4 regions of the Robertmurraya sp. DFI.2.37 genome follow, and region 1 is predicted to be linked to each of the others. Evidence: predicted binding sites of a transcription regulator. Region 1 holds the regulator's gene; each other region holds the start of a gene.
What was found. The regulator Rex, encoded in region 1, represses fermentation and respiration genes when NADH is low (regulators of the CRP and FNR family bind a similar motif). The targets are predictions, from matches to a motif close to TTGTGAAATATTTCACAA.

Region 2: arcA (arginine deiminase) is a predicted target of Rex. The motif match lies at 2,386-2,403, and genes of this name have one in related genera.
Region 3: PZE06_RS04330 (TIGR04053 family radical SAM/SPASM domain-containing protein) is a predicted target of Rex. The motif match lies at 2,622-2,639, and genes of this name have one in related genera.
Region 4: PZE06_RS18940 (cytochrome-c peroxidase) is a predicted target of Rex. The motif match lies at 5,844-5,861, and genes of this name have one in related genera.

The regions. Positions count from the first base shown of each region.
Region 1 covers NZ_JARGEJ010000038.1:38,288-46,055, reverse strand. Annotated here, with positions in the region: gene tsaE (tRNA (adenosine(37)-N6)-threonylcarbamoyltransferase complex ATPase subunit type 1 TsaE) at 1-267, shown strand, start outside; gene tsaB (tRNA (adenosine(37)-N6)-threonylcarbamoyltransferase complex dimerization subunit type 1 TsaB) at 264-971, shown strand; gene rimI (ribosomal protein S18-alanine N-acetyltransferase) at 985-1,434, shown strand; gene tsaD (tRNA (adenosine(37)-N6)-threonylcarbamoyltransferase complex transferase subunit TsaD) at 1,434-2,456, shown strand; gene PZE06_RS17800 (ABC-F family ATP-binding cassette domain-containing protein) at 2,666-4,588, opposite strand; gene moaC (cyclic pyranopterin monophosphate synthase MoaC) at 4,786-5,280, shown strand; gene PZE06_RS17790 (redox-sensing transcriptional repressor Rex) at 5,327-5,980, shown strand; gene PZE06_RS17785 (YdiK family protein) at 6,038-6,247, opposite strand; gene PZE06_RS17780 (CPBP family intramembrane glutamic endopeptidase) at 6,244-6,981, opposite strand; gene groES (co-chaperone GroES) at 7,321-7,608, shown strand; gene groL (chaperonin GroEL) at 7,664-7,768, shown strand, end outside.
Region 2 covers NZ_JARGEJ010000055.1:12,858-20,625, forward strand. Annotated here, with positions in the region: gene argF (ornithine carbamoyltransferase) at 1-969, opposite strand, end outside; gene arcA (arginine deiminase) at 1,048-2,280, opposite strand; gene ahrC (transcriptional regulator AhrC/ArgR) at 2,686-3,162, opposite strand; gene PZE06_RS20760 (CsbA family protein) at 3,272-3,493, opposite strand; gene PZE06_RS20765 (EAL domain-containing protein) at 3,669-6,158, opposite strand; gene PZE06_RS20770 (Spo0E family sporulation regulatory protein-aspartic acid phosphatase) at 6,294-6,482, opposite strand; gene PZE06_RS20775 (hypothetical protein) at 6,612-6,812, opposite strand; gene PZE06_RS20780 (LuxR C-terminal-related transcriptional regulator) at 7,362-7,768, opposite strand, start outside.
Region 3 covers NZ_JARGEJ010000005.1:71,694-79,461, forward strand. Annotated here, with positions in the region: gene PZE06_RS04315 (Cof-type HAD-IIB family hydrolase) at 1-719, opposite strand, end outside; gene PZE06_RS04320 (alpha/beta fold hydrolase) at 1,036-1,833, shown strand; gene PZE06_RS04325 (metal-sulfur cluster assembly factor) at 2,065-2,373, shown strand; gene PZE06_RS04330 (TIGR04053 family radical SAM/SPASM domain-containing protein) at 2,817-3,938, shown strand; gene PZE06_RS04335 (Crp/Fnr family transcriptional regulator) at 4,045-4,743, opposite strand; gene moaA (GTP 3',8-cyclase MoaA) at 5,196-6,212, shown strand; gene PZE06_RS04345 (methyl-accepting chemotaxis protein) at 6,622-7,419, shown strand; gene PZE06_RS04350 (hypothetical protein) at 7,450-7,584, shown strand.
Region 4 covers NZ_JARGEJ010000044.1:4,104-11,871, reverse strand. Annotated here, with positions in the region: gene PZE06_RS18970 (LysM peptidoglycan-binding domain-containing protein) at 93-284, shown strand; gene PZE06_RS18965 (DUF421 domain-containing protein) at 275-997, opposite strand; gene proC (pyrroline-5-carboxylate reductase) at 1,249-2,055, shown strand; gene PZE06_RS18955 (aldo/keto reductase) at 2,092-2,994, shown strand; gene PZE06_RS18950 (GNAT family N-acetyltransferase) at 3,223-3,987, opposite strand; gene PZE06_RS18945 (NCS2 family permease) at 4,105-5,406, opposite strand; gene PZE06_RS18940 (cytochrome-c peroxidase) at 5,985-7,052, shown strand; gene PZE06_RS18935 (RluA family pseudouridine synthase) at 7,248-7,768, opposite strand, start outside.

The sequences.
Region 1 (7,768 bases):
ACAATTATTAAAGAGTATAATGGAGATCTTCCACTGTATCATATGGATGTTTATCGATTAGAGGATTCTGATGAAGATTTAGGCTTTGATGAATATTTTGAAGGTGATGGCGTGACCGTCGTCGAATGGGCCCATCTAATTGAAGAGCAGCTCCCAAAAGAAAAGTTAATGATTCGTTTAAGGCATGGGGTCAATGATACAAGGTTAATCACGTTGATGCCACAGGGTGCCCGTTATGAGGAATTATGTAAGGAGTTAGGAATATGAAGGTTTTAGCCATTGATACATCGAATTACGCTTTAGGAATTGCCGTCATCGATGAAGAGAAGGTAATTGGAGAATATATAACGAATGTAAAGAAGAATCATTCCATTCGTGTGATGCCTTCAATTGAAACATTATTAAGAGATTGCGATCTTACTGCAAAAGATATTAACAAAATTGTGGTTGCCCAAGGCCCCGGCTCCTATACAGGTGTAAGAATAGGTGTGACAATTGCAAAGACGTTAGCTTGGACATTAAATATTCCACTCGTTGGAGTGTCTAGCTTAGAAATACTAGCAGCCGCTGTTGGAAGATACTTTTCGGGAGCGGTCTCACCTCTTTTTGATGGGAGACGTGGACAAATTTATACAGGTCTGTATCAATATAAAAAAGGAAAGTTAGAAACGGTAGAAGGCGACCAAATTCTTCAATCGCGAGACTGGGCGGAGCAGTTGTGTTCTTCTTCAGAACCAATTCTTTTTGTAGGGAATGACCTGCCTTTGCATCAAGGTGTAATTGCAGAAATAATGGGGGAGAAGGCTCAATTTGCTGAAATTACCGAGCAAAATCCACGGCCTGCAGAGCTAGCCTTTCTCGGTATGGATAGAAATGGCGTTGATATTCATTCCTTTGTCCCGAACTATATTCGACTGGCAGAAGCGGAAGCTAAATGGATCGAAGCGAACAAAGCAAAGAACTCTAACTAAGGAAGAGAGAGAAATGACTAAACAACTGACATTTCGTGAGATGGAAGAGAAGGATATCGATCAAATTGTGTTCATAGAAAATGAGTCCTTTACCAGTCCTTGGAGCCGAGAATCGTTTGTAAATGAATTAACGAAAAATCGATTTGCATTATATACGGTTTTAGAGGATGAGGATGGAGTTTTTGGATACTGTGGGGTATGGATTATTGTTGATGAGGCACATATTACCAATATTGCGGTACTGCCGAAGTATCGCGGTAAAAAATTAGGGGAAGCTCTATTAAAAAAAGTAATGGAGATTGCGAAGGAAAAGGGTGCGAAGACAATGACATTAGAAGTAAGAGTGTCCAATCATATTGCCCAATCTCTCTATCGCAAACTTGGCTTTCAAAATGGAGGAATCCGAAAAAGCTATTATACCGATAATCATGAAGATGCATTAGTAATGTGGGTGAATTTGTAATGAAAAAAGAACAATATATTATGGGAATTGAGACAAGCTGTGATGAGACCGCTGTAGCGATTATAAAAAATGGTCGAGAAATCATCGCGAATGTCGTTGCGTCACAAATTGACAGCCATAAGCGCTTTGGGGGAGTTGTTCCTGAAATTGCATCGAGGCACCATGTTGAACAATTGACGATTGTATTGGAAGAGGCGCTAACAAAGGCTAATTTAGAGTTTAAGGACATGGATGCAATTGCTGTAACAGAAGGGCCTGGACTTGTTGGGGCATTGCTAATTGGTGTTAATGCTGCGAAGGCTTTAGCGTTTGCACATGGAATACCGTTAGTTCCCGTACATCATATTGCTGGTCATATATATGCTAACCGAATTGTGGCAGAAATGAAATTTCCGCTATTAGCACTAGTGGTCTCTGGTGGACATACTGAACTAGTATATATGAAGGAGCATGGCCATTTTGAAGTAATTGGGGAAACAAGGGATGACGCTGCTGGAGAAGCTTATGATAAGGTTGCAAGAACGCTAAACCTCCCATATCCAGGTGGGCCACATATTGATAAAATGGCACAGGCTGGAGAGGCGACGATTCCATTGCCGAGAGCATGGCTGGAAGAGGATTCGTATGATTTTAGTTTCAGCGGATTAAAATCGGCAGTTATCAACACTGTCCACAATGCTGAACAACGTGGAGAGAAGCTAATTCCTGAAAATCTAGCCGCTAGCTTTCAAGAAAGTGTCATTGATGTGTTAGTTACGAAAACATTAAAAGCAACAAGGGAATATAATGTTAAACAAGTATTGTTGGCTGGAGGCGTTGCAGCGAATAAAGGGCTTAGAACAAGGTTAGAAGCAACGTTTTCCACAGAAAAAGTGGAACTTGTGATTCCGCCTTTGTACTTGTGCACAGATAATGCAGCTATGATTGCTGCAGCAGGAAGTATTTTTTATGCTAAAGGGCAACGTGCAAAGCTTGATTTAAATGCTAATCCAGGGTTAGATATTACGAGTCACAACCAATAAATACGATAGTGAGAATAGCCCGAGTAATCGGGTTATTTTTGTGGATAAGACCTTATTCCTTGTGGAAAATGTGGATAAATAGATGATTTTTTGTGGATAATGTGGAAAAGTTTGTGGAAGGCATTAATATAAAGGTTTGAAATGTGGACAATTATGTGGAAAATAAAAACCGGGATAGTGTTGCTATCCCGGTGCTTCATTTCTGAAAATTATTCTGCCAATTCAGTCCATTCTTCAAGGAGGTGCTCTAACTGTTCTTTTGCCTGCTCTGTTTCAGTCGTAAGGTTTAAGACTCTCTCGTGATCTTGAAAAATGTCGGGCTCACACAACAATTGTTCATTTTTTTCAATCTTTCCTTCGAGCTCCTCAATCAGCTGTTCAATCTCTTCAATTCTTCTTTTTCGTTGCCGTTCTATTTTTTTGGCTTCCTTATCCTGTTGATAACTTGTCTTTTCTTGCTTTATTTGTCGATCGGCTGTTGATATCATTTTTTGTTCCAATGCTTTTAACTCTTCAAACTCGAGTTTTTTCTCGACAAAATAATCATAGTCACCGAGAAATTCGGTTGCGGAATGGGGGCTAAGCTCCAATACTTTTGTCGCAATCCGATTAATAAAATAGCGATCGTGTGATACAAATAAAATGGTTCCAGGGTAATCAATTAAAGAGTTTTCCAATACTTCTTTGCTGTCTAAATCAAGATGGTTTGTCGGTTCATCTAAAATAAGAAAATTAGCCTTTTTCATCATTAGTTTGGCTAAAGCTAGTCGCGCTTTTTCACCACCACTTAAAGTTGAGACAGTTTTTAATACATCATCTCCAGAGAAAAGAAAATTCCCTAATACTGTGCGAATATCCTTTTCGTTCATTAAAGGATAGTCGTCCCACAATTCATTTAAAACCCTTTTATTGGATGTTAATTCAGCCTGCTCCTGATCATAATAGCCGATAGTTACGTTTGAACCAAAGTGAATATCACCAGCCAGTTGGGGTAATCGACCGATAATTGTTTTTAATAGAGTGGATTTGCCAATTCCATTTGGGCCAACAAGGGCAATACTGTCTCCCCTTGTGAGGCGAAAGGAGAGCCCTTCACTAATTTTTTCACTGTCGTAACCGATTGCTAAAGAGTCTACTTTTAATACGTCATTTCCACTTTGTCTTTCGATGTCAAAGCCAAATGAGGCTGATTTTTCATCACCAAGAGGCCTGTCCAACACTTGCATTCGTTCTAATTGTTTTCTGCGACTCTGCGCCCTTTTAGTTGTGGAAGCGCGTGCTAAGTTACGTTGGATAAAGTCTTGAAGTTTAGCGATTTCTTCCTGCTGTTTCTCATATTGTTTCATCTCGCGCTCGTAGTTCAATGCCTTTTGTTCTAGATAGGCACTATAATTCCCTGTATATCTTGTGATGTTTAAACGCGAAATTTCATACACTTGGTTCACGACTTTATCTAAGAAGTAGCGATCATGGGAAACGATAAGAATAGCACCAGAATAGCCCTGTAAGTAGTTTTCCAACCATGAAAGAGTATCGATATCAAGATGGTTTGTCGGTTCGTCAAGAATTAAAATATCAGGCTTCGTTAACAATAGCTTTCCTAAGGCAAGTCTTGTTTTTTGCCCGCCGCTCAAACTCGAAATCTTTGTTGAGTAATCAATAGAATGGAAATTTAATCCATGCAAAACAGAGCGAATATCTGCTTCGTATTGATAGCCGCCGTTTTCTTTGTAGGATACTTGCAGTTGATCATACTCTTTTAAGATTTTTTCATACTCTGTTGAATGATTAAAGACAGCCGGATCAGCCATTTTTTCTTCTAATTGTCTCAGCGATCGTTCCTGTAATTTTAAATGCTGGAATACCGTCAACATTTCATCCCAAATGGAATAATTCGATTCCAGTCCGGTTGTTTGCGCTAAATATCCAATCTCGACACCCTTCGGTTTAATAATCTCGCCACTTTCATAAGACAGCTGTCCAGCGATAATTTTTAGGAGTGTCGATTTTCCAGCGCCATTTCGTCCAACGAGTGCAATCCGATCCTTTGTTTGTACCTCTAGTTTTATATTCGTTAAGATGGGGTCAGCCCCATATGATTTTGATAGTTGATTTACTTGTAATAGTATCATTGGTTTCACCTCAATATGTCTAGGAATAGTGTAACGTAGAACCTTAAGAACAGCAATTAAAGAAGATTTTTCCTGGCATTCTTCATTATGAAGAGATACGTTTTTTCCTCATAAAAGAGAAATTTATTGTGAAGATAATAACAATATTTTCACAAAGATCACAAAATAGTGTATCATTTGAAGTGAGGTGTTTGATAATGGCAGAGTTTACCCATTTTAATGAAGAAGGCAGAGCAAAAATGGTTGATGTTAGCGATAAGAAGGAAACCGTAAGAACGGCAATTGCTAACTCTAGTATTACAGTAAATAAACAAATTTACGAGCAAATTACCCAGCAGCAAAATAAAAAAGGGGATGTACTTGCAGTTGCTCAAGTAGCAGGTATTATGGCTTGTAAGAAAACAGCGGATATTATACCAATGTGTCATCCACTTCCATTGACAGGAGTGAATATTTCATTCAAGTGGGCAATAAAGGATGAGAATTATGAGTTAAAAATTGCTGCATCTGTTAAGACAAAAGGAAATACGGGAGTAGAAATGGAAGCGTTAACAGCAGCTTCGGTTTGTGCGCTCACAGTGTATGATATGTGTAAGGCAGTTGATAAAGGCATGGTTATTGGTCAAACGTATTTAGTGGAAAAGACTGGTGGTAAAAACGGCGATTTTAAAAGGGAAGAAGAAGTAAAATAAGGTTTAACTCGTTAAAAAAGGACTATATAGGGGTGGGGGAAATAAAATGAGTAACGATACAGTGAAAATACCTCAAGCAACGGCAAAGAGACTACCGTTATATTATCGCTTTTTAAAGAATTTACATTCTTCAGGAAAACAGAGGGTTTCCTCTGCTGAGCTAAGTGAAGCGGTGAAGGTAGATTCAGCAACAATCCGGAGAGATTTCTCCTATTTCGGTGCTTTAGGAAAAAAAGGCTATGGTTATAATGTTAATTATTTGCTAACCTTTTTTCGTAAGACCCTTGATCAAGATGAGTTAACAAAAGTTGCGTTGATTGGTGTCGGAAATCTAGGTACTGCGCTGCTTCATTATAATTTCTTGAAAAATAATAATACAAAAATTGCTGTTGGCTTTGATGTTGAAGAGGCGAAGATCGGTACAACGATCGGGGATGTTCCTATTCATCATATGGACGAGCTTGAAAAAATAATTACAGAAATGGGCATTACAGTAGCAATTTTAACGGTACCAGCTCCATTTGCCCAAACGATTACAGACCGACTCGTAGCAGCTAATGTTAAGGGAATCCTTAATTTTACACCAGCAAGACTAACTGTACCAGCGACAACAAGAGTTCACCATATTGATCTGGCTGTGGAGCTTCAATCATTGGTGTATTTCCTTAAGCATTATGGAGTAGATGAGGAAGAGGAATAATTTTATGACAAAAGGCATGAACTCGGTATAACTAAGTTCATGCCTTTTTTATGCTGTTTATTTTTTATCTTTTTGAATGGCTTTTACTTTGAAGTGAAAGAGAACCATTCGAATCCCACTTCCGAAATCAAAGGTAGCTAAAATGACGAATAAATAGGTGAAAATTCCCCATTCGCCATTACGCTGTACATCCTGGACGGCAAAATAGGTAAATAAAAGTCCAAGAACAATATAAAGGATACCTGAGAACAAAGGTGTTCGTATCATAGAAAAAGACCTCCAATGAATCTCTGAATAGATTCTGCTTCTCGTAGCATTCGTTCAATATCTTCTTTAAAAACAGATTGCACGAGAACAACAAAGGTGTTCATGGCAACATGAGCGATGATTGGAACAATAATTCGTTTTGTTTTAATATAGAGAAAAGCAAAGGTAAAGCCCATTGCCGAGTACAGCAATAAATGTTCGATTTCTGCATGGGCTAAGGCAAAAATAACAGAGCTTATTATGGCTGAGAGAAAAAAGTTCAGCCGCTTATAAAGTGAGCCGAAAATAATTTTACGAAAAACGATTTCTTCCAGAATGGGTCCAATAACAGAACTGACAATGACAACAACTGGAAAGGATTCAATCAAAGAGAGGATTTGCTGTGTATTTTCAGAGCCCATATCTATTCCTAACCAACTTTCAATATTGGCAGCTAACCCTTGAGCAAATAACGCGAGAAATACGCCAGCGATCGCCCAAACAATTGAGGCTGAAACAGAAGCAGTCTCTCGATCCAAGCTTGGTTGCTTCATTTCTTTACGCAAAAGGAATAAAGTCGCGAGCAAGGCTACGGAAAAGCTGAAGACAATCCAAATAACGACAGCGTAGACAGCCATCTCCTCTATACTATATCCAATTAACACGCCGCCAAATGTTAAAGCTGGCACTCCTAAAAAAGTTGAAAGTTGCATCGTAATGTAAATGATTAAAATGTACCAATATTCCTTTTTCAAATTATGATTCCCCTTTTAAACATAACTAATGATGCACTAAAACCATTCTACTAATAAAATTGCTAAACGTACAAATAGTTGCCTTAAAATATTTGTCGATGGATATTTTTTCAAAAGTAGTACATACTTTGAAAGGTTATATGCAAGAAAGAGCCGGCAGGAAATGAGGCGCAGTACGATCTAAAAATTCATGTAAAAATTTGTGTTAATTTTTTTAAAAAATCGTGCATGATACTTGCAAAAAAAAAGAGAATTCATTAATATATTAATTGTGTTAGCACTCAAAGTGTGCGAGTGCTAATAAATATTACATAATATTTATTGAGGAGGTTGTTTCACTTGTTAAAGCCATTAGGTGATCGCATTGTTATTGAGCTTGTTGAAACGGAAGAAAAAACTGCAAGCGGTATCGTTTTACCAGATTCAGCTAAAGAAAAGCCTCAAGAAGGAAAAATTGTAGCTGTTGGTACTGGTCGTGTACTAGACAACGGTGAGCGTGTAGCTCTTGAAGTTTCAGTAGGTGATCGCATTATCTTCTCAAAATACTCTGGTACAGAAGTGAAGTATCAAGGTCAAGAGTATTTAATTTTACGTGAAAATGACATCTTAGCTGTTGTCGGCGAATAAGATTTTAAAATTATGGCTGTTTTAATATAAACATTATTTAAGGAGGTTTTTTCAAATGGCAAAAGAGATTAAATTCAGTGAAGATGCTCGCCGCGCGATGCTACGTGGTGTAGATGCTCTTGCAGATGCAGTGAAAGTAACCCTTGGACCAAAAGGTCGT
Region 2 (7,768 bases), on a different contig from region 1:
ATGCATGCGATTTTCCGCCTCATCAAAAACATGAGAATGCTCGCTCCGGAAAACCTCATCTGTCACTTCCATGGCTGTTAAACCAAATTTTTCATAGATTTCACGGCCTATTTGCGTTTCTAAATCATGGAAAGCAGGCAAACAGTGAAGAAACATGACATTATCATTTCCAGTCAACTTCAGCATTTCCATATTTACTTGATATGGCTTTAATAGCTCGATTCTCTCTGCAAATTTATCTTCTTCACCCATTGAAACCCACACATCCGTATAAATAACATCAGCACCATCAACGGCCTGGGCGATGTCCTCCGTTACGATGACTCGCCCATTGGACTCTTTCGCCACTTCCTTCGCATAATTCACAATCGTTTCATCTGGGAATAGAGAAGCTGGTGAACAAATGCGGACATCCATTCCTACCTTTGCCCCACCGATCAATATGCTGTTGGCAACGTTATTGCGGCCATCGCCGACATAGACAAACTTAACTCCTTTAAGATGCCCGATATGCTCCTTAACCGTTAAAAAGTCTGCCAATATTTGCGTCGGATGGAATAAATCCGTTAAACCATTCCACACAGGAACACCAGAGTATTTCGCCAGCAATTCCACGGTCTCATGACTAAAGCCTCTAAATTCAATTCCGTCAAACATTCTTCCCAATACTTTGGCAGTGTCTTCGACAGATTCCTTTTTCCCAAATTGAATATCTCCTTTGCCGAGGTATTCTGGATGCGCTCCTAAATCAATGGTCGCTGTTGTAAAAGCACATCTTGTCCTTGTCGAAGGTTTTTCAAACAATAAGGCGATATTTTTTCCTTCCAAATATTTATGGGGAATTCCCTGTTTCTTTTTCACCTTCAACTCTTCTGCAAAGTCTACTAAATAATTAATCTCTTCCTCAGTAAAATCACGTAATGCTAAAAAGCTTCTTCCTTTTAAATTTGGCTTCTTATCAGTCAACATAATCCTCTCCACCTTTTTCAAAAATGTCTGCTCGTTTACTAATGTATAAAGATGAATAACAGATGCCATTTTTGTCGATTAAATATCTTCTCTCATAATTGGCATACTCATACAACGAGGACCCCCACGGCCTCTTGATAATTCCGAGCTCGGTACCTCTATCACCTCTATGCCGCTTGCCCTTAACAGTTCGTTCGATACATAGTTTCGGTCATACGTCACAACAACTCCAGGCGAAATCGCAAGAGTATTCGAACCATCATTCCACTGCTCACGGGCAGAAGCTATGACATCTCCGCCACCGCACGGAATAAGTTGAATTTCATCCAGCCCTAACACTTCCTTCAAACATTCTGTTAAGTTACTCCGCTCCGTAATTTTTACATGCTCTGGGTCTTTGCCTTTTTCAAGAATATAAATTCGCATATTTCCGTCAGGCCCTTGGATAGCTGGGTGGATCGTGAATTTATCGTAGTCCACCATCGTAAATACCGTATCAAGATGCATGAATGCCCGGCTCTTAGGAATTTCAACGGCAACTATTTTGGTAATGTCACTTTGACGTTTAAAAAGGTTGAGCGCCAATTTCTCTATCGCTCGCGCAGAAGTGCGTGCACTAACCCCAATCGCAACTGTACTCTTCGAAAGAATCAGTTCATCTCCACCTTCAATAGCGAATTCATAATCCCGGTTAAGCCATACAGGAACATCGTGCTTTGCAAAGCGTGGATGATATTTAATAATATATTCCATGAACATCGATTCTCTCCGCCGTGCTCCTTCTCTCATGCGATTAATAGATAAGCCGTTGCCAATCGCTGCTGCCGGATCACGTGTGAAATATAGATTAGGCATCGGATCTAAATAAAACGGATAATGGTCCGCCATAAACTCGTATAAATGAGTTTTCTTTCCTTCCTCAATTTCAGTTTTCATGACCCCTGCGATCATTTTGTCGACCATTTGATCGGTCGGGAATGAAAGCAAATATTCCTTTAAAGTTTCCCTTGCTCCATTTACGTTCGACTTACTCTCCGCTAAAAATTGGTCAATGAACTGGAGGCGAATCTCTTCCGAACTTAAAACTTCCGTCAATAAGTTTTCTAAATATAGAACCTCGACACCACGGTTCTTTAAAGCGTTTGCAAAATAATCATGTTCCTTTTGAATTGTAGGAAGATAAGGAATATCATCAAATAACAATTTGTGTAAAAACTCTGGAGTTAAATTTTCTACTTCTTTCCCTGGACGATGAAGTAAAACAGTCTTTAATTCGCCAATTTCAGATGTTACGTGAATCGGATGCCTCATAATAAAACCTCCTTCATTTCCTATAACATTTTGTATGGATATCCTTTACACTTTTCATGATAAAGGGTTTATATTTCTAAAACTGTGGTCGTCCTTGAACATTAGTTGTGAATTATTTCACAAAAAATATTATACAAAACTCAACTATTTGTATATTTTTACAAAGAAATCGCTTTCAACATTATTTTCTCTGTCATCGTTCTACTTTTTCCTGCATATTTCGAGAATATTTTCAGATCGCGGCTTATAAAATAAATATATTCTGACTATTTATTACAACAATTCAATAAAAAAGGACGATTATTCCTTATGATCGTCCGAACACATTTGCTAAATTGATCGTTCTAAACAAAAATGACGATCTCCAATTGGAAACCGCCTTGTTAAGTAAGCGAGTCTATATTTTTATAAGCTTGAGTTTGCCGTTTCGATGCCGACGTATTTAAGGAGACGGTCATGCAAAATGATCGCATCCTCATCAGAGCAGCAAATGATTAAGCAAGTATCATTTCCACAAACCGTTCCTAGCATCTCTGGCCATTCAATTTGATCCAGTAGCGCACCAATTACATGGGCGTTACCTGGGCTTATTTTAAGGACGATAAGGGGACCGACCATGCTTAATTTTTCAAATACTTCAACAAGTGAACGTTCAAGCCTTTCATGTGGCTTATAATTAATATCTCCAACCAAGCTGTAGCGAAAGCTCCCAGTGTTTAGAGGAATTTTAATTAGATTTAACTCTTTTATGTCCCTCGAAACAGTTGCTTGAGTGACCTTCATCCCCTTTTCACATAAAAGTCTAACAAGATCCTCTTGTGTTTCAATTTCATGCGTACGAACCAGTTCTCTAATAAGGTGATGCCTTTGGCCCTTTGACATGTGAATACACCTCTCCTGTAAAAATCGAGTCAATCTTCAATTTGATTGTACATTGAACGTTCCTCTTTTTTTACAGAAAAAGTGTCGATTCTATTACAGATCTTATCACTTAGCTTCGTACCTTTTGCGCCATCCGTTGAGCATACCAAAAGCCCGTTGTTAAAGAGAAGGCATCAATGACAATGAGCAAGAAAGAGTTAGTATAACCTTTATAAACAGACGCCGTAATAAGCGCAACCGTTAGGATCAGCCCTATGTAGCGATTATAGGTTACTCTCGTAAATAACACGACAAGAATTCCAGGTAAAAGGAGTGCCATTACTACTTTCATTAACACTATCTACACCTTCTTCACATTAAATACAAAGTTACTAAACTAAGAATAGCTTTTTTCAATGTGATAGGCAAATAGGCTAGTGGAAAATTCACCGGCCACGCCCACCTTTAGCTTGTCAAAAAAGCCAACTGATTTCCTTGAAGAACGCTGGATATGATTGAAACTTCCCTCATGCTAAAAGGAGCATATTATGGAAGATTGGCTCAAGCTGATCCCGCTCTATTTCATTGATAATGAATTCAAAGCCATATTCATAGAAGCCATCTTCTTCAGATTTCCAAACATTCCTGCCAAAAAATTTGACTTCCTTCCCCAAAATTTGTGTCGTTATGAGAACCACAACATCTTTCTGCACCGGTAAACTACTATTTGCTCTATAATTGAGTCCGCCGAGGCTTACATTCTTAATGAGCACTTTAGAGTAGCCTAATTTCACTTCCTTATTTTTAAATTTCACAATCGTCATCTCTGCAGATAATGGTGTATGTAATTGAAATCGCTCATATTTTCTGCGATTTTCAACTTTATCAGCTAACATATTTGTCTGTTGTGGGGTCATAAACTCTCTTCTTAACAACTGTTGAAGCTTCATTGCTGGAACGGGTTTGCTATATATATACCCTTGGATCTGCTGACACCCTTGCTGTAATAGGAAGAGAAGCTGTTCCTTCGTTTCTACACCTTCTGCAACGATATGAATACCAATTTCTTTTGATAAAAAAATCAGACTTTTAACAATCGCATCATTTGCCGTCTGTAACGTTATTCCATCGATAAAAGATTTATCAATCTTCAGGGTATCAATTTCCAAATCTTTTAAATACGAAAGCGAAGAATAACCTGTACCAAAATCATCAAGCGCTATCTTCACACCTAGTTCTTTCAATTCGGCAATTATATTTTTCGTCACGTCCACATTCCTAATGATCGTTTGCTCAGTCAGTTCTAACTCAATTAACTTCGGTTCTATACCGGCTGCTTCAATCGTTTCTTTCACCGTCTTTACAAAATCCGCTCTCAATAATCGTTTAGGTGAAATATTAACAGAGATCGGCACAACAGGAATCCCTTTCCTCAACCAAATTCCTAACATTTCACAAACTTCTTTCACGACCCAGTCACCGATTTTAAAGATAAAGCCGCTCTCTTCTGCTAATGGAATGAATTCATTAGGAGAGACGATGCCCCATTCAGGATGATTCCAACGAATTAGCGCTTCAGCACCTTCGACTTTTGAAGTTTTAGGGTTTACTTTCGGCTGAAATTCAATGTATAACTCTTCATTGATAAGAGACTTTCTTAGATCTTTTTCCAGATCGTATAGTTTAAAGGATTCAATGTTCATTGATGGAGAAAAGATCTGCCAATCATTTCTGCCAAGCTCCTTTGCTTTATAACGTGCAGCATCAGCATTTCGCAAAAGTGTGCGGAAATCCTCTCCGTCTCTTGGATAAAGACTAATGCCAATGCTCATTGTGATGAAAAGCTCATAGCCCTCAATCTCAAAAGGCATTTCCATCTTAGCTATCATCTTATTCGCTAGCTTAATCGCTTCCTCTAATCCCGTTACCTTATTTAACAGGATCGTAAACTCATCCCCGCCAATTCGGGCAACAAATCCTGCTGACCCTAAATAAAGCTGTAAGCGCTCAGCAAAAGTCACTAAGAATTTGTCGCCGATTTCATGTCCAAATGTATCGTTAATATATTTGAAGCGATCCAAATCAACATAAAAGACAGCGAATTGTTCAGTTTTTTCACTTGCAGCAACAACTTGCTCTTGTAATTTTCTTTCAATGTATCTTCGATTTGGCAGCTTCGTTAAATAATCATGATCAGCCATATATGCCAATGATTCCGTATATTCCACTCTTTCGGTGATGTCTTTCACAATTCCATCCATACGGATAAGATCACCTTCTTGATTAAGATGGGGAGTAAATTGACCTTCAAGCCATTTTATTCGTCCTTTTCCGTCAAGGATGCGAAATTGATGATTCACTTCTTCCCCCTTCTCCAAAAGAGATGCATTTCTTTTAACTAATTCTTTGTCATCTTGGAAAATGAATTCTTTTAATAGCCCGGGACTGAGCATATCAATGGAAATGCCAAAGATCTCCGATAATCCTTTAGAGCAAAATGTAATCTCATTATTATAGAAATCGTATGACCAAATCCCAACAGACAAATGATCTACTACCGATTTAAACCGTTCCTCACTTTGCTCTAATCTCAATTTTAACCCTCTTACTTCTGTAATATCTTGAATCGTTCCGAAAATACGTTCAACTTCTCCGTCCTCACCAAGAATAACTTTTGAACGGAGAAAGATGACACGTTCCTGCCCATCCTTTCGGATAATACGGTGTTCAAAATCGAGTTCTCGTTTTTCATTAATTGTTTTTTGAAAACTATCGCAGTATATTTTTTTATCATGCATATGTACATATGCAAAAACACTTTCCCAAGTTATTTCAAAATCTTCAGTTTCAATGCCGAAGATATGATAAGTTTGTCGATTCCATCGGGCTTTATTTAATTTAACATGATATTCCCAATTCCACATATCCATGAATCTTTGTGTATGATGCGAAAAAAAGCCATCCACTTTTTTCTTTTTATCATTTTGATTGTGAGGTAACAGATTTTTCGACCTCATCTTCGCTATCCCCTTCAGTTCATCTATTATTCATGATGACTTTTAATTCTACTTCCCTAGCTTTTCTTTCCTATCATACAAGAAATTACCATACTACAATATTATTTTTTCCATGTAAATATTGGAAAGCGAAGATTATCTGCGACTATTCTCATAACCTGCATGTAAATTTCGGTAGAACAAATTAATCAACTCGTCCAACTCCTGGCTGCAGCGAAGCGTCTCAGCACTGTGCATCCCTTTATCTTTAGCGATTTGAACTAATTTCCGTTTGTGCTCGGATATTTGTTTCAAAATTCGTTCTCCTTCCTTCAGTCGCTCCACATCCATCCTCCTCCTGATCCTTCCTCTTCTTGTTACCTTCATTTTGGAGGATGTTGACCCGTTTCGTAATCCCCTCTAATTCCCAATTCTCTTATTTCCCCATTTTTAGGATGCTGTTCCTATTCTTTCCTAGCTATGGTAGGAGCGCTCCTCTGGAAGAATATATCTAAATGTCCCACTTATTTTAAAAATTATCTTTTTCTCTGTTAAAAGGGTTAAATACTTGCCAATTTGCTTATCAGTCACTTCATACTTGCTGGAGAGAACATGCGGATCCCAACCATTCTGAATGTATAAAACGCATAAACTCATGAGCAGTGAATCTTTCATTCTATCTCCTCCGGCTAAGACTACCTTCTATTAGTAGTTTGCTTGAAACACTCGTGATAAACCATCCCCCTACCCTCCCTTTTTCTCCAATAGGAATGGAATCCTATCATGAGCACAAGGAATCCTAAATAAATTTGAAGCACCTTTTTTTCATATTCATCGCCGTTTATCCTCGGTGGTCTATGCAGGTTCCTTTAGACGTAAATACATATATAAAAATTACTCTAAAGTCACACCAAAACGAAGGCGTCTTTGGAACCATTAAGGTTCAAATCGTTTCTGCGATGTTTTCGCTAATGCCGGGTCAAAAGAACCTTTCTTTCAATAAGGTCAGCCTACAGTGCATTTAGCTTTGGCTGCTTGCCCCAGATGCAGATCCACTCATTAAAAAGTTAGCCACTACAAACGAAAGCAAAACAACACGAAAAAACTGCTCTGGTTTAGAACCACAGCAGTCAAAATATCAACCTGATATTGTCTAACAGTTAAATGGAAAAGCGCTTTTGAAAGCGGTCAGTGCAGTTATTATCATGATGAAAAATGGAACGCTTAGCTGTTTTGAGGCGTATAGCCCATTTGATATACTTTCGCAATTGCTTGAGAACGATCGGTAACGCCCAGTTTCTGCAAAATATTGGTCATATGGTTCTTTACAGTATGATCACTGATGAACAGGGACTGGGCAATCTCGCGATTATTTAAGCCTTTTAATACTTGGTGGAGCACTTCCATTTCACGATTTGATAAATTCAATTTCAACTTGATTTCTTCTTGTCCAACTCCTAATTCCATGTCATTTTCTTGACCAAATGGAATTTCAATTTCTGTCATATAGTTTCGCGCCTCCCACTCCTCAAAGGTTTTGTAGAGGGGATCATTCTGAAGCTGCTGTTGAAGTGGTTGAGCTAGCTTTTCACCAACCCGCTCGAAAATGATAAAAAGCAACTTTACTAAGT
Region 3 (7,768 bases), on a different contig from region 1:
ATAGCATTCCCCATTGCGACTCCACGTCCAGCATACTCAATCATCTCTAAATCATTGTCTTCATCTCCAAAAGCGATAATCCGCTCCTTCGGAATATTCATATAGTCGGAAACCCTTTGTATTCCAACAGCTTTATTTTGCCCATGTCTAACAATTTCGATGACATGCCACGGAGCAGCCCAGCTTCGATGGTCTATCAATTCAGCATGAATATCGGAAAGGTGAGAACGAATCGTTTTTAAATGTTCTTCCTCAGTATGGATAAGCATACTCGTTGGAGAATCAGTTAAAAATTCTCGTAAGTCTCCTGTTGTAATGGATGGATTCCCCATTGAAAATACATCCAAAAGTTTCTCATCATGATAATGGAAATAGACCTGATCAATGACTTCAGCAACGATATTATGGAATTGATAATGGTAACAAATATCGACTACTTCTTTTGCAACTTGAATATCTAATGGAGTGTGATAAGCGCCCCAATTTTTGGCAAGAGGATGGTGGACAAAGGCTCCATTAAAATTAACAATTGGTGTATTCAAATTTAGTTCATGATAATATTGTTCACTGGAACGATAAGGTCTTCCAGTCGCAATCATAACGACATGCCCATCTTCTTTTGCTTTTTGAATGACTTTTTTTGTTGCTTCTGACAACGTTTTGTCATCTGTTAATAAAGTGCCATCTAAATCTAATGCAATTAAATGTTTTTCAGCCATAAGCGTCTCCTTCGTTATGATGTTATATTTTATCCATCTGCTTTGTGAAGTGTTGATTTTATCAATCATATTGTTTAACAAAGCTTATTATTAACGCAGACGAGAGCATTAATGAATGGATTAATGTAGGTCTTATCCTAAGTGTAAAGCTTTAGGATTTTATTCGTCTACATGTTACACTAAAAATATAGGAAAACTTTACAAAATTGAGAATCCACATTCGCATAGTAAATGTGTGCCTACTTATAGGTTACCAATTTTCGCAAAGTTTTGTAAAAGAATTTGTTTATCATCATTTGTTTGGAGGGGCTCGCAGTTGATCATTATAGAGAATAAATCAATCGCTGATATTCCATTATTACATGTAGTAGAGCAGCAAAACAATGAGAAGTCTCTTCCGTTGATTTTGTTTATCCATGGCTTTGAAAGTGTCAAGGAAAATAATTTGCATTATGCTTATTTATTGGCAAGCAAAGGATTTAGAGTAGTGATGCCGGAAGCGATCTATCATGGAGAGAGACAAACAGGATTAAATTCCTTAGAGATGAATATTAAGTTCTGGGAAATTGTCACGAAAACGATTGATGAGCTTCAATTAATAAAAGACTATTATGAAAGTGAAAATAAAATTAATCCAAATCAAATTGGGCTGGCAGGAACATCTATGGGAGGCATCATTACTTTAGGTGCGTTAACTCAATATCCGTGGATAAAAGCTGCTGTCAGCTTAATGGGGATGCCTTATTATGAACGGTTCTCTCAATATCAAATTGAACAATTTGCCGCCAAAGGGGTGCAGCTTCCTTTTACAGAACAAGAAAAAGAAGCAATTCTGGAGCATTTAAGGAAATATGATTTAAGTATGCAGACGGAAAAATTGCATGAACGCCCATTGCTGTTTTGGCATGGAATGAAGGATCCGATTGTGCCGTATACGTACACATATCAATTTTATGAGAGCATTAAGCCACTCTACCAGCAAAGTCCAGAACGGCTTCAGTTTATTACGGATGAAAAGGCCGATCATAAAGTAAGCCGAGTCGGTGTCCTCAAGCTTGTCGAATGGTTTGAAAAACATGTAAAGGAAGCGGAGATCCTCGAGGTTACTACTTAAACAATTGTGTTGAGCAAACGATTATTAGCTTATTTCCTCGCAGCACCTCATGACTCAGAAAACCTTTTCAGCATAATTGAAGGGGTGAGGTCTTGATTTCACAGGAAGCAGCAACGTAGAACAAAGCCAAGAAAATGTTGGAATAAGGTTATTGTTTGAAAACGATGGCTTCTTTGTCTAAGATGATAGGTATAATGAAGTAAGGAAAAAACAAAATGAGGAGTGAAAGAGATGGAACAAGAATTAAAAGATAGCATTATGGGTGCATTAGAACTTGTTGTAGACCCAGAGCTTGGCATAGATGTTGTAAATTTAGGTTTAGTGTACGATGTAGAAATGGATGATGAAGGTTTAGCAACAGTAACAATGACCTTAACCTCTATGGGATGTCCGTTAGCAGGAACGATTGTTGATCAAGTCAAGGCAGCCCTTGCTGAAATTCCAGAAGTAAAAGACACAGAAGTGAACATTGTTTGGAACCCACCTTGGACAAAGGACAGAATGTCTAGATATGCTAAGATTGCATTAGGAATTCGCTAATAATAAAAATAAAGCATGATGATCCCTAGTTTTAGAACGTAATGAAAAGAAAGGGGCTTTCAGTGTTGAGGATATTTAAATTTCCGGTATGGATAGGAACGTTATTTTTTGTTTTATCTTTCTGGTTGTTTCTTTATATGGACTCCCCACAACCTTATTTCGCAGGTCTTTTAGTTGCGTTCTTTGCGTTTGAAATGACATTTTTGTATCGTGCTAACAAGTATACTATAAAGCTAAATCATCATAAATTGTGAATTTTTTCTAATTTTTATTGAGCCCATTTAGTCCGAAGCTGCGGTTTCGAACTGAATGGGCTCAAAATCGTTAATATTTCCGTTCTTTTGTGATCTCCTTCACTTTTTTATGAAATGGGAAAGCGTATACTTCCTGTATGGGGCTTTTTTGGTTTAATAGGTCCATTGAAAAGAAGGGAGTCATTGTAAATGATATTTACGAGAGATTTTCATAAAGACCCTTTTATCGTAATTTGGGAACTTACAAGGGCTTGTCAATTGAAATGTCTACATTGCCGGGCAGAAGCCCAATATAAAAGAGATCCGAGGGAACTTACATTTGAGCAAGGGAAGGATTTAATTGAGCAAATTTATGAGATGAATAATCCTATGCTTGTATTTACAGGTGGGGATCCTCTAATGCGCCCGGATGTTTTTGATATCGCTGAGTATGCTGTCAAAAAAGGAGTTCGGGTGTCTATGACCCCGAGTGCAACCCCAAATGTGACGAAGGAAGCGATAGAAAAGGCTAAAGAAGTTGGACTTTCACGCTGGGCTTTTAGCTTGGATGGGCATAACGCCAAAATACACGACCATTTTAGAGGTACTGACGGCTCATTTGACTTAACAATGGAGAGAATTCGTTATTTGCATGAGCTGGAGATACCGATCCAAATAAATACGGTTATTTCAAGGTATAATGTTGAATACTTAAATGAAATGGCACAATTAATTGAAGAACTAGACTGTGTGTTATGGAGTGTTTTTTTTCTTGTGCCAACTGGAAGAGGACAGGAAAGTGACATGATATCACCAGTGGAACACGAGAAGGTATTTATATGGCTTCATGATTTAAGCAAACGGGTTAAGTTTGATATCAAAACAACTGCCGCTCAGCATTATCGCCGTGTATTTATTCAGCAAAAGATGCGGGAAGCAAAAGGACAAGCAGATGAAATTCGTTATTTAGATGCTTTAACTGAGCAAGGCTTAACCGGTTCGATTGATGGTTTAGGAAGAGCCCCAAAAGGAGTCAATGATGGAAATGGATTTGTCTTTATTTCTCATATCGGCGATGTTTATCCGAGCGGCTTGCTGCCAATAAAAGCTGGAAATGTGAAGGAACAGCCGTTGGCAGAAATTTACCGTGAATCTCCTATTTTCAAGGATTTGCGAAATCCAGATAAATACAAAGGCAAATGTGGCGTTTGCGAATTTAGATACGTTTGTGGCGGGTCCCGTTCACGAGCTTACGCAATGACCGGGGATTATTTAGAAAGTGAGCCATTCTGTGTCTACATTCCAAAATCGTTAAGACAAAAACAAAAATAGAGTGTCGTGGTGGTGTCCCTAGAAGTTTATTATTGCACTAACTTTTGGGGGAACGCACGGCTCACTCTATTTTTATCATTGCATAAAAAGCGACAAAGAAGTGGAATTACTCAATATTGCAATAGATGATCGGGCAATCTTCACAGCCAATCTCGTCCTTTAAAAACTGTAAATCATGAATGACAATTTTCCCTTTGGCAACGGAAATGATATTCTCCCTTTTTAGTTCGTTCAATATCCGGTTCGTACTCTCACGGGAAGTGCCGCAAAAATTGGCAAGTTCCTGATTGGTTAAAGGTAAGTCGATTAAAATTCCATCGGATAAATGAACTCCATAGCTGTTTGTCATTCTGATAAGAGTGGAGTATAGCGCACCTTTTTTGCCATTGAGAACGAGGTCGCGAAACTTTGTTTGCGTTTTCCTAGAGTGATCACTCATCCACTTCATAAATTCAAAAGCAAGTGAACCGTTTCGAAGCATTTCCTTTTCAAGAGTATCTTTTTTGACAGCTGCTATTTCCGCGTCATCAATAACAAGGGCGTTTAACATATATTTGGGGGAATGTGTAAAAATCGATAGTTCCCCACAAATATCATTCGTACTGCATATCCGTAATGACAACTCTCTGCCATCTGCTGAAATTTTGCTGATCTGGATTTTTCCTGAAATAATGATGTAAACTTCATTTGCAGTCATTCCTTCTTGATATAAAAAAGTTCCTTTAGTCATTTTAAAGCGTCGGTCGGTCAATGTAAGCATTTCTTTTATTTCCACTGATTGCGTGGCTTTTAATTGGTACGTCATTTGACTCGCCCCTTTGTTTCATCATCCGAAAACATCTTTGTTCCCTAAGAATGCCCTATATAAATGGGAGTGTCAATTGAATCACTGAATATTTAACAATATGTTCACGTTTTAAATAGTAATAATAAATCGGTTATTTTCATGGTTAGAGAATTTTGTTAATATAAGGGATTAGCAAAAAATAAGTAAGACAGTAAGAAGTTTTCATTAGCAATAAAAGTCGAATCTGTCAATGAAAGATAAATTTTGTATTGATAACATAAAAGCAAACAGAGGAAATAATGAAATAGGAAAAATTGGTAAGTTGTTGACAAGTTTATGACAATAATTCAATTTAGCACTATAAATTTAGGTTTTATGATGTAATAACATTATGATAGTGAGAAAGGTAACAGTAATCGAGATAAGCAATTGTTAATATAATAGATAAACCACTCTATAGTATGGAGTTGATGGGATTGGCGAAAGTGAAGGATAGACTAAACAGACCATTAAGGGATTTGCGAATTTCTGTAATAGATCGATGCAATTTTCGCTGTCAATATTGTATGCCGGCTGAAATTTACGGCCCTGATTTTGTATTTCTTCCTAAAAGTGAATTATTATCATACGAAGAAATTGAAAGATTGGCGAAAATCTTTGTTGAATTAGGGGTCGAGAAAATTCGCTTGACTGGTGGAGAGCCTTTGCTGCGCAAAGATCTCCCATATTTAGTTAAGTTGCTCTCGAGAATTGATCATTTAAAAGATATCGGTTTAACGACAAATGGAGTTCTCCTACCTAAGTATGCAAAGGAATTGCGAGCGGCTGGATTAAAACGTGTTAACATCAGTTTAGACAGTCTAAAAGATGAATTGTTTGGTCAGATCAATGGACGGAATGTGGGGGTCGGACCTGTCCTTAAGGGGATAAAAGCTGCTCAAGAGGCAGGACTTGGCGTGAAAATCAATATGGTTGTAAAAAAAGGTTTGAATGATTCAGAGATCATTCCGATGGCTCAATATTGCAAGGATAATGGTTTACAGCTCCGCTATATTGAATTTATGGATGTTGGGAGTTCCAATGGCTGGAAAATGGATGATGTTGTGACGAAAAAAGAGATTTATGACATTTTGCGGGAACACTACTCCTTAATTCCAGTTGATCCAGATTATTATGGCGAAGTGGCAAAACGTTATCGCTATCAAGGAACAGATATTGATGTTGGCTTCATTACATCTGTGTCAGAGTCCTTTTGTTCAAGTTGCACACGCTCAAGATTGTCCGCAGATGGCAAAATTTATACATGCCTCTTTAATGGGAATGGTCATGATTTAAGAGATTTTATGCGCTCGGGTGTTAATGATAAACAATTGGCAGAGCGAATTTGTGAGGTCTGGAATGGCAGAGATGATCGCTATTCAGATTTAAGAACGGCAGAAACAGTTGCCAATCGCAAAAAAATAGAAATGTCTTATATTGGTGGATAAATAGGCTGGCTCAAAAGGTCATGAAAGACGACTTTTTGTAGTCAGTTTTTTTCGTTCAAGGAATGAAAAAGCTCGTTAATTTATTTGATAAGTTATTTAGCGACGAGCTGGGTTTCTCAAAAGCAATGAACAATTTTTAAAATTTAAGTGTGAGGAGCGTCCGAAAACGTTTTTATTGTTTCCAATGAGTTTACATTTTTAATTTCAGGAAGGAGCTTTGTGTTTTTCAATATTAGAAATTAAAAATACAGGAATATAGACCTAATTATATAGAAATAAATATAAGAAAAATTTCATGTTTTGTTAAATGATGCCGATATAGTATGTGACTAATGTCACTTAGGCCGTTTTTGTAATGTGCCATGATGAATGAAAAATAGAGATGTTTTAGGAGAACGGAGGAAGTAAGATGTTTAAAGGCAGCCAGATGAAGAAATTATTGATGGAGAATCAACAATTGAAAGATGAAATAAATAATTTGAAAGAAACGGTAAGGGAGAAGGAAGAGACACTGACCGAATTGATGAAGGAGCTTCAGGAAGAGTTGGTCACAACGATTGAACAACATGAAACGGTGAATGGGCAACATGGTCTACTGGGAGCTTTAGTGGAACAAATTAAAGGTCATTTTGAAACAGTTAGCGAATTGGTAACGAGTTCAGGTCAATGCGCGAATCAGTTAAATGAGACAGGAAGAGAATTGCATCAATCTGCCGATGTACTCAAAAAGCGCGGTGAAGAAGGTCAATTGATTGTTAAGGATTTAGAAGGGTTAATGCAAAATCTTGGTGGGGAAATTAAAACCAATATGGATTCTATTATGACAGTAGGAGAGCGTTCAAAAGAAATTGACGACATTGTCTTTTTAATTAAAGGTATTGCAGAGCAAACGAATTTACTTGCTTTAAACGCCTCAATTGAAGCAGCAAGGGCGGGAGAATACGGAAAAGGGTTTTCAGTTGTGGCAGAAGAAGTTCGAAAGCTAGCAGAAGAAACGTCAACAAGTTCACATAATATTATGGAGCTGACGAAAAGTTTTCAAGGTGATATTGAAAAGGCAGTTGATAATACGAAAGAATGCTTTGATCTTGTTCATTCTGGAATCGAATTAAGTGAAAAAACAACTGAAAAAATGACTGAAGTGGCAAAAATTATTGATAACGTTAAAGCAAAGGTAGATGATGCAAGTGGCATTATCGCTAGTTAAAATAATTATTGTGAAAATACATTAAATGAAATGAACTTAACAAGTCGGATTTTTGAAGAAATCGAAGGCTTGATTGTAAAGCATATAGAAGATGCTCAAATAGTCGATGACAAACTGGCGAATGGTGTTAATCATTTAAAAAAGCAGGGGCTTGAACAAGGATAAATACTATTTTGTTAAGAATGAATGGATTTTTTAAGCACAATCCAATTTTAATCTCACGTGATGAAAAATGGTGGAATTTTAAGGGCAAGATTAAATGGATAAGATGCATAAAATCCAATACATCTTCAAACTAGTTAAACAATATAGTTTCTAACTTGCAAATAATAAAAACCTTCACTCTCAC
Region 4 (7,768 bases), on a different contig from region 1:
ATTTGTCGTATAGAAGTTTAGGCTTATCCGCGTTTAATGGCTGTATTGACGGGTATGTATTGAATAAATTCTAAGCTATGGTGGTGCTCATTTTGGAAAAGAACACAACTTCCCAAGGCGAATTAAAGGTATACAAGATTAAAAGTGGCGATACCGTTTGTTCCATCGCAAGAGAATTGAATATCCCCATCATGTCGATCTTCATGGTTAACAAGCATCGAAATCCTAAACAGTTAACGATAGGTGATACACTCTGTCTTCCCAATCATAAGGATCAGTGTTGAATAATTGGTATTTGTTCACTAGAGCGATGTTCTTTAGGAGAAACATGCAGTTCTTTTCCGTGATTAATGGCGGCATAAAAGACGGAATTTATATTCGTGATTTTCTTTTTCTCAAGCTCTTTTTCCAACCAGGCTTGGTCTAAGTTAAAGGATTGTAGCACGTCATTGTTAATAACGCCATCGATGATAACAGGTATTTCAATTCCTTGTTCTGGAACGATAGCATGGATATTCTCAATTTTGGCAGGCTCCTTCGGATGAATAAGTTTTACTGAAAGACTACCGTTTGCTTCAATAATGGCAAGTTCCACATCTTTTACATTAAAGACATTATTTTCACGAAGCATATTGAGAACGTTGTCAATTGAGTATCGAATTCTTTGCATATTATTAAGTAGAAATTGTCCATTATGAATTACGATTGTTGGTTCAAACGTTAGTAATTTACCTAGTCTTCGGTTGTGAATTTTGAGCAGAGATACGAATATTTGTAAAAGCCCTATAACAACAACGGAAATGACGGTATAAATATGATTGACTTTAGGTTCGGCAATATCTGCACCAACTACGGAGCCTAGAACAATAATCACCAAAAAATCAAATACAGGCAACTCTCCGATAGATCGTTTACCCATTATTAATGTAACCATTAACAGTAAGGGAAGAATTGTAATAATTCGCCCAATAATTTTTAAAAGGTCTAAAATCTCCATTATTTCACCTCAGTAATGCACTTATATTGCTAGTGTTTCATAAATTTCACATTTTACTCATACATGAAGTCTCTGGAGTTTTCAGAGACTTTTTTGTATAGTGTTAAAGAGAATCACAAACCTACGGTGTTTTTTGAGATTTTCTTCTACTTTGGTAAACTTTATATTGTAGGAATATGTAAAGAGAAGTGATCGCTAGAGTATTTTACAGACGGCAAGTATTTTATGTAAGAGATTAAGGAGTTTAAAAAATGGGGCAGAAGCTAGGATTTATAGGCTGCGGTAAAATGGCACAGGCGATGATAAAAGGGGTTTTGTCATCAGGCACAATTTCTGCAGAGCAAATTATGGTTAGTGCGAAAACGGAACAAACTTTAAAAACAGTAAACCATCATTTTTCAATCAAAACGACTATGAGCAATAAAGAGGTAGCCTGTTCGTCTGATCTTCTTTTTCTTGCTATTAAACCAGAGTTGCATCGAGAGGTTATTCAAGAAATTAAAGATGACATTAAAGAGGATGTAGTCATTATTACGATCGCAGCGGGAATTACGCTACAATGGCTAGAGATGGAATTTGACCAGCAAATTAAAGCAGTTCGTTCCATGCCAAATACTCCATCTTTTGTTGGCGAAGGTATGAGTGCACTTAGCGTTAATTCAAGGGTTAGCAATGAGGAGCAAGACAATGTTCTTGCGATTTTTCGTTCTTTCGGACATGCAGAAATTATTCAAGAAGAGCTAATGGATAGTATTCCGGCAGTAAGCGGTTCTTCTCCGGCATATGTCTTTATGTTTATAGAGGCTTTGGCAGATGGGGGAGTAAAGAATGGAATTCCAAGAGAGCAAGCGTATAAGTTCGCTGCACAAGCGGTGTTAGGTGCAGCAAAAATGGTCCTCGAAACAGGACTTCACCCAGGCGAGCTTAAGGATCAAGTATGTACACCGGGTGGAGCGACGATTGAAGCTGTGTCTGCTTTGGAGGTGCACGGTTTTCGCGCCGCTGTTTTAAAGGCTATGGAGCAATGTACTGAGAGAATTAAGACATTAAAAGCTTGATGCTCTTGAGAAATTATATAAGAAAAGGTGACAAAAATGGAAAGAGTTCAATTAAATGAAGATTTATCTTTTTCGAGATTGATTCAGGGACTTTGGCGCCTAAATGAATGGTCGCTTTCAGATGAGGAGCTTCTTTCATTAATTGAGGAATGTCTTGAATTAGGAATTACAACGTTTGATCATGCGGATATTTATGGTGGTTACCAAAACGAGGCTTTATTTGGAAAAGCTTTGGCGCTTAAGCCTTCCATCAGAGAAAAGATCGAGCTTGTTACGAAATGTGGCATTAAGCTTGTGTCAAAAGCGCGACCAGAACATGAGATTAAGTATTATGATACGAGTAAAGAACATATCGTGATGAGTGCAGAAAACTCTTTGAGAAATCTTAAAACGGATTATCTTGATGTACTCCTTATTCATCGTCCTGATCCATTTATCGATCCTTGTGAAGTAGCGGAAGCATTTACGCGATTAAATGAGGCAGGAAAAGTGAAACATTTTGGTGTATCTAATTTTACACCTTCACAATTTGAAATGTTAAATAGCTATCTCCCGTTTCCGCTTATCACAAATCAAATAGAAATATCGGCAAGCCAGTTGCAACCGTTTCAAGATGGAACGATTGATCAATGCTTGCAAAAACGTGTAGCTCCAATGGCGTGGTCACCTCTTGCAGGAGGAGGTATCTTTTCAGGGGAGGATGAAAAATCAGTCCGAATAAAGAAAGCTTTGCAAGAGGTTGGAGAAGAACTCGAGATTGCAGAAATTGATAAAATTATGTTTGCATGGCTCCTGCTTCATCCAGCAAAGATTATGCCGATAATTGGTTCTGGAAAAATAGAGCGGATAAAGGCGGCGGCAGAATCGTTACAAATAGTGATGACACGTCAGCAATGGTTTAAAATATGGATTGCCTCAACAGGGCAAGATGTTGCCTAAAACGGATTTTTTTAAAGAGTCTGAAAGCATTTTCGTTCAGACTCTTTTTTTGTGGGTTTGTATGCTGTATGTTATCATTAACGATCTCTATTTAGTTAAAATGCTCTTCAAACCGCACATTTTTCGTCTATCGGAAAGTAGAATTCTTGGCCTCATCATAGTTTGTGCGACAATGAGCATTCATTGCCACAGGAACAGTCGAATTTTATTGATAGAGAAGGGATCTTGCTATTGTTCTCTTTCCAACTGTTTTGTAATAAAATTCGTAAATTTATTAGCACTCATCATTTCATGTGTAATAAATTCCCCATTATAAAATAGACCAAAGGTTGTCCATATAATTGGTGCATTTTGGGCTGCTTCTTTAGTTGAGATTCTTGTCATTTGAAAAGGAACATTTTTATCCTCCGCAATTTTTTTTAACTCTGCCAAAGTTCCAACGGCAAAAGGGCATTGTGCTGTGTAATAAATAGAGATTCCTTTACTTTCTATAGGTGCTATTGTTTGTTTTTTAAAAGTTGGCAATACAGCATCCTCATTCCATGTTAATGCGACTAATTGAAAATATGGCTCAGCTTCATCTACTATTTTAAACCCCATATGTTCAAAGAAGCGCTTATCGCTTAAAAAAGGATAGTTTTTCTTTCCAACAATGTGTACGATCCCGTCCATTCCCAGCTTAATAGCATCCTCTTTACATTTATTTAGCAGCTGTTTCGCATAGCCGCTATTTTTGTATCTTCCTGACACCCATAAACAATTAATATGCATATAATTGGGGGCATGAATAGGAACCCACGCGTGTTTCGCAGGTATGTATTCAATAAATACTTTAGCCCTTTCGTTCAAGCGATAAAAAACTAAACCTTCGTCCATTCGGGCCTGAAGCCAGTTCTTTTTTTCTATTACGGCCTGCTCATATTGCTTTGCCCCCAATGCGCAGCATATATGCTCCGATTCAATATTTTCTTTAGAAAGCTGCAAAAAACTCATTACTCCACCTCCATATTTAACATTATCGGAAAATGGAAAGTTATTCAAATAAAAAAAGAAGGACAAAAGTATTTAGCTTTTGTTCCTTCTCTTTCCGAGTGCAATCAATCATTCTTATTAATGGGGTAAAAATGCTAACTGGTAGAAAAACAGTACAGCAAATACGTAAATAACAGGATGAACTTCATGCCATTTTCCCTTAACTACTTTTAATAATGGATAGGAAATAAATCCTAAAGCAATTCCTGTTGCAATACTGGACGTGAGCGGCATCGCTAAAATTGTTAGAAAGGCGGGAAAAGCTTCATCAAGCTCATTCCATTTAATTTTCGCAATTGAGCCCATCATTAAGCTGCCCACAATAATTAACGCGGGAGCTGTTATTGCTGATAATCCGGAAACCGCGCTTACAAGTGGCCCGAAAAATGCGGCTAAAATAAACAGTATTCCAACGGTTACGGAAGTTAAGCCTGTTCGACCTCCGGCTGCGACACCTGCTGAAGATTCAATGTAGGCAGTCGTTGGGCTTGTTCCAAACATTGAGCCGACCGTTGTCCCAATTGAATCAGCAAGCAATGCTTTTTTCGCTTGAGGCAATTTGTTTCCCTTCATCAGCCCGGCCTGTTGTGCGACTCCCACCATTGTTCCCGTAGTATCAAAGATCGTTACAAGTAAAAAGGAAAATACAACTGCATAAAGACTGTGCGAGAATACTTCACCGAGCGCATCAATGGGGTTTAAAACAATAAGTCCCTCCGGTAAGCTGGGAAGGGCCACAAACCCTTGTGTAAATGAGAGCTCCCCAATAAAGAAAGCAACTAATCCAGTAACAATCATGCCAAAAAATAGTGCACCATGAACACGTAGAGACATTAAAATTAATGTGACAGCTAGTCCAATAAGTGTCAGATAGGCAGATGGCTCTTGTAAATTTCCTAAAGCGACCAAATTTGTTTCATGAGCGGTAATAATTCCCGTTAAACGTAAGCCGATAAAGGCAATAAATAGTCCAATACCAGCGCTAATTCCGAATTTTAAATTTTCCGGAATTGCTTCAATAAGCATATTTCTTAAAGGTGTTAATGACAAAATGATGAAAATAATCCCTGCGATAAAAACGGCAGCAAACGCTGTTATATAATCAATATTTCCGTGGCTGCCAACGACAGAATAGGCGAAATAAGCGTTCAGCCCCATACCAGGAGCAATAGCAATTGGATAGTTGGCAAATAATCCAATCCATAATGTGCCCACAACTGCAGAAATAATCGTTGCCGTGAATACTTGATCGAATGGCACTCCTGCATCTGCTAAAATGATCGGATTGACAACGACGATATATATCATGGTTAAAAATGTAGTAACACCTGCTAATAGCTCCGTTTTCACATTCGTTTGATGTTCCTTTAATTTAAACATATTGACCTCCAAAACACGAACATTTTTAAAACACCTTTTCTATAATATTCGTTATAGAAGTGAATTTCAAGAATAAAATCAGATTAATTCATTTTTGTAATGTTGAAAAAAAATGACTTCCTTTTAAGAGATTGGCAAGTATTATTCTTCTTAAAAAAAGACGTTTTTATTTTAGCTTTTCTTTTTTCGACATGGTAAAGAAAGGATAAGTGTTGAGCGAAAGGTATTTAAAAAATATGAATTCGTTTGAAGTAGGAGTTATGTCACAACAAAAAAATAACATGTCTTAACAAAAAGACGATTTTTTTGGATGGTTAACAAGCTGTGTCAAAAATCAACTAAATGTTTTATTCATATAAAGTAATGAACCATCCGGCATAGAGCTGCACAAAATGGTTTTTTTAGATAAACACTACTGTTAACGTGTTTATATTAATTTGTGATATATTTCACATTTTATTCAAAAATGAGTCGAAAATGATAATTAATCTAATTATATAATAAATGTAATTGGGTGGAATGAATGGAAGTCGCGACAGTATAGTTTCAGCCAATAAAATTTTTTGGGGGTATTTACAATGAAAAGAATGAAGCTACTCTTTACTCTTCTTCTCGCTTTGTTGTTGTTGGCTGCTTGTAATAGCAGTAATGAAGCTAATGCACCAGCAGACAAAGATGCAACTGAAGGAGAGGAACCGGCAACAACTGAAGTAGATGAAGAATTAGAAGCAGCTAAAGCAAAATTCGAACCACTTGGTGAAATCCCTGTCCCAGAGGACAATGAAATGACAGAAGAGAAAATTGCACTAGGACAAATGTTATATTTCGATGAAAGACTTTCTGGGAATAATAAATTAAGCTGTGCTTCTTGTCATGCTCCTGGAGCAGGTTATGGCGATGGCCTTGCAACTTTCATTGGATTTGAAGGTTTCGAGGGACATCGAAATAGCCCTACTATTATAAATTCAGGTTATTATAAAGAGAACTTTTGGGATGGACGTGCAGGCAGCTTAGAAGAACAAGCGTTAGGTCCAATTCAAGCAGAAGGTGAAATGAACCAAAATCTTGATGAATTAATTGATGAGTTAAATGCAGTTCCTGGCTATGTTGATGAATTTAATAAAGTCTTCAATGATAAAATTACTGCGGATAATATTGCTAAGGCGATCGCAACATTCGAAAGAACTATTGTTGTCAAAGACACAGCCTTTGACAAATACTTAGCTGGTGATGACGATGCTATTTCTGATGAAGCAAAAGAAGGAATGAAATTATTCGTAGGAAAAGCAAGTTGTATTTCATGTCACGCTGGCCCTCTTTTATCTGACCATAACTACCATAACCTTGGTATGGAAGGGGACGATGGAAGATTTGAAGTGACTGGCAATGAGACGGATAAAGGCAAGTTCAGAACTTCTGGTTTGCGTGGAATCGCAGATTCTGCTCCGTATATGCACGATGGAAGCCTTGCAACACTAGAGGATGTTGTGAATTATTACAATACAGGCGGCGGTACTCACCCTAATAAGAGTGAACTGATGAAGCCATTAAATTTAACTCAAGAAGAAGTTAGCTACTTAGTTGCTTTCTTGGAAAGCATGAGTGGCGAAATTCCGATGGCAGAAAAACCAGAACTGCCTCAATAAATTAGTAAAAATAACCTTAGAGACTTTTTGTCTCTAAGGTTATTTTTATTCTCTACGATAGTGTATGAACAGTTGGTTTAGGACGAATTTTTTAAGGGAAGAGATAATTAGCATCATAAAACTACGGCAAGCAGCCGTTTATATAAATGGGGCGTCCAGTGTGGACGCCCTTTTGGTTTTTTAGAGCATGATCAACTAGTCCCAATTAATTGGTGAAGCGACATGGATTTGTTCGAAAGTCAGTGGGTGAACAAATTCAAGTTCAACGGCGTGTAAATGAAGTCTTGTTTCTACAGAGCTGTTTCCGTATAACTTATCGCCGACAATGGGATGACCAATATGACTGAGGTGAACTCGAATCTGATGAGTACGTCCAGTATCTAGTCTGCACTTGATTAATGTTGCGCCCTTATTAACCTTGACAACATTATAATGGGTAATGGCCCTTTGTCCATTTGGAGCAACTCTCCGTTTCGTTGGATGATGCCGATCTCTCCCTATTGGGGCATCGATCGTCCCTTTTTTCTTTCCTATTTTTCCATCGACAAGCGCAATGTAAGTTCGTTTAATTTGCCTTTCTTGAAGCATTTTATCAAGGAGGGCCCCGATAAAAGCATGTTTTGCAAAGAGAATCACTCCGGAAGTGTCACGGTCTAGTCGATGGATATGTTTAACTTGACGTAACTCTCCTTTTGCTTGCAAATGGTAGGCAATGC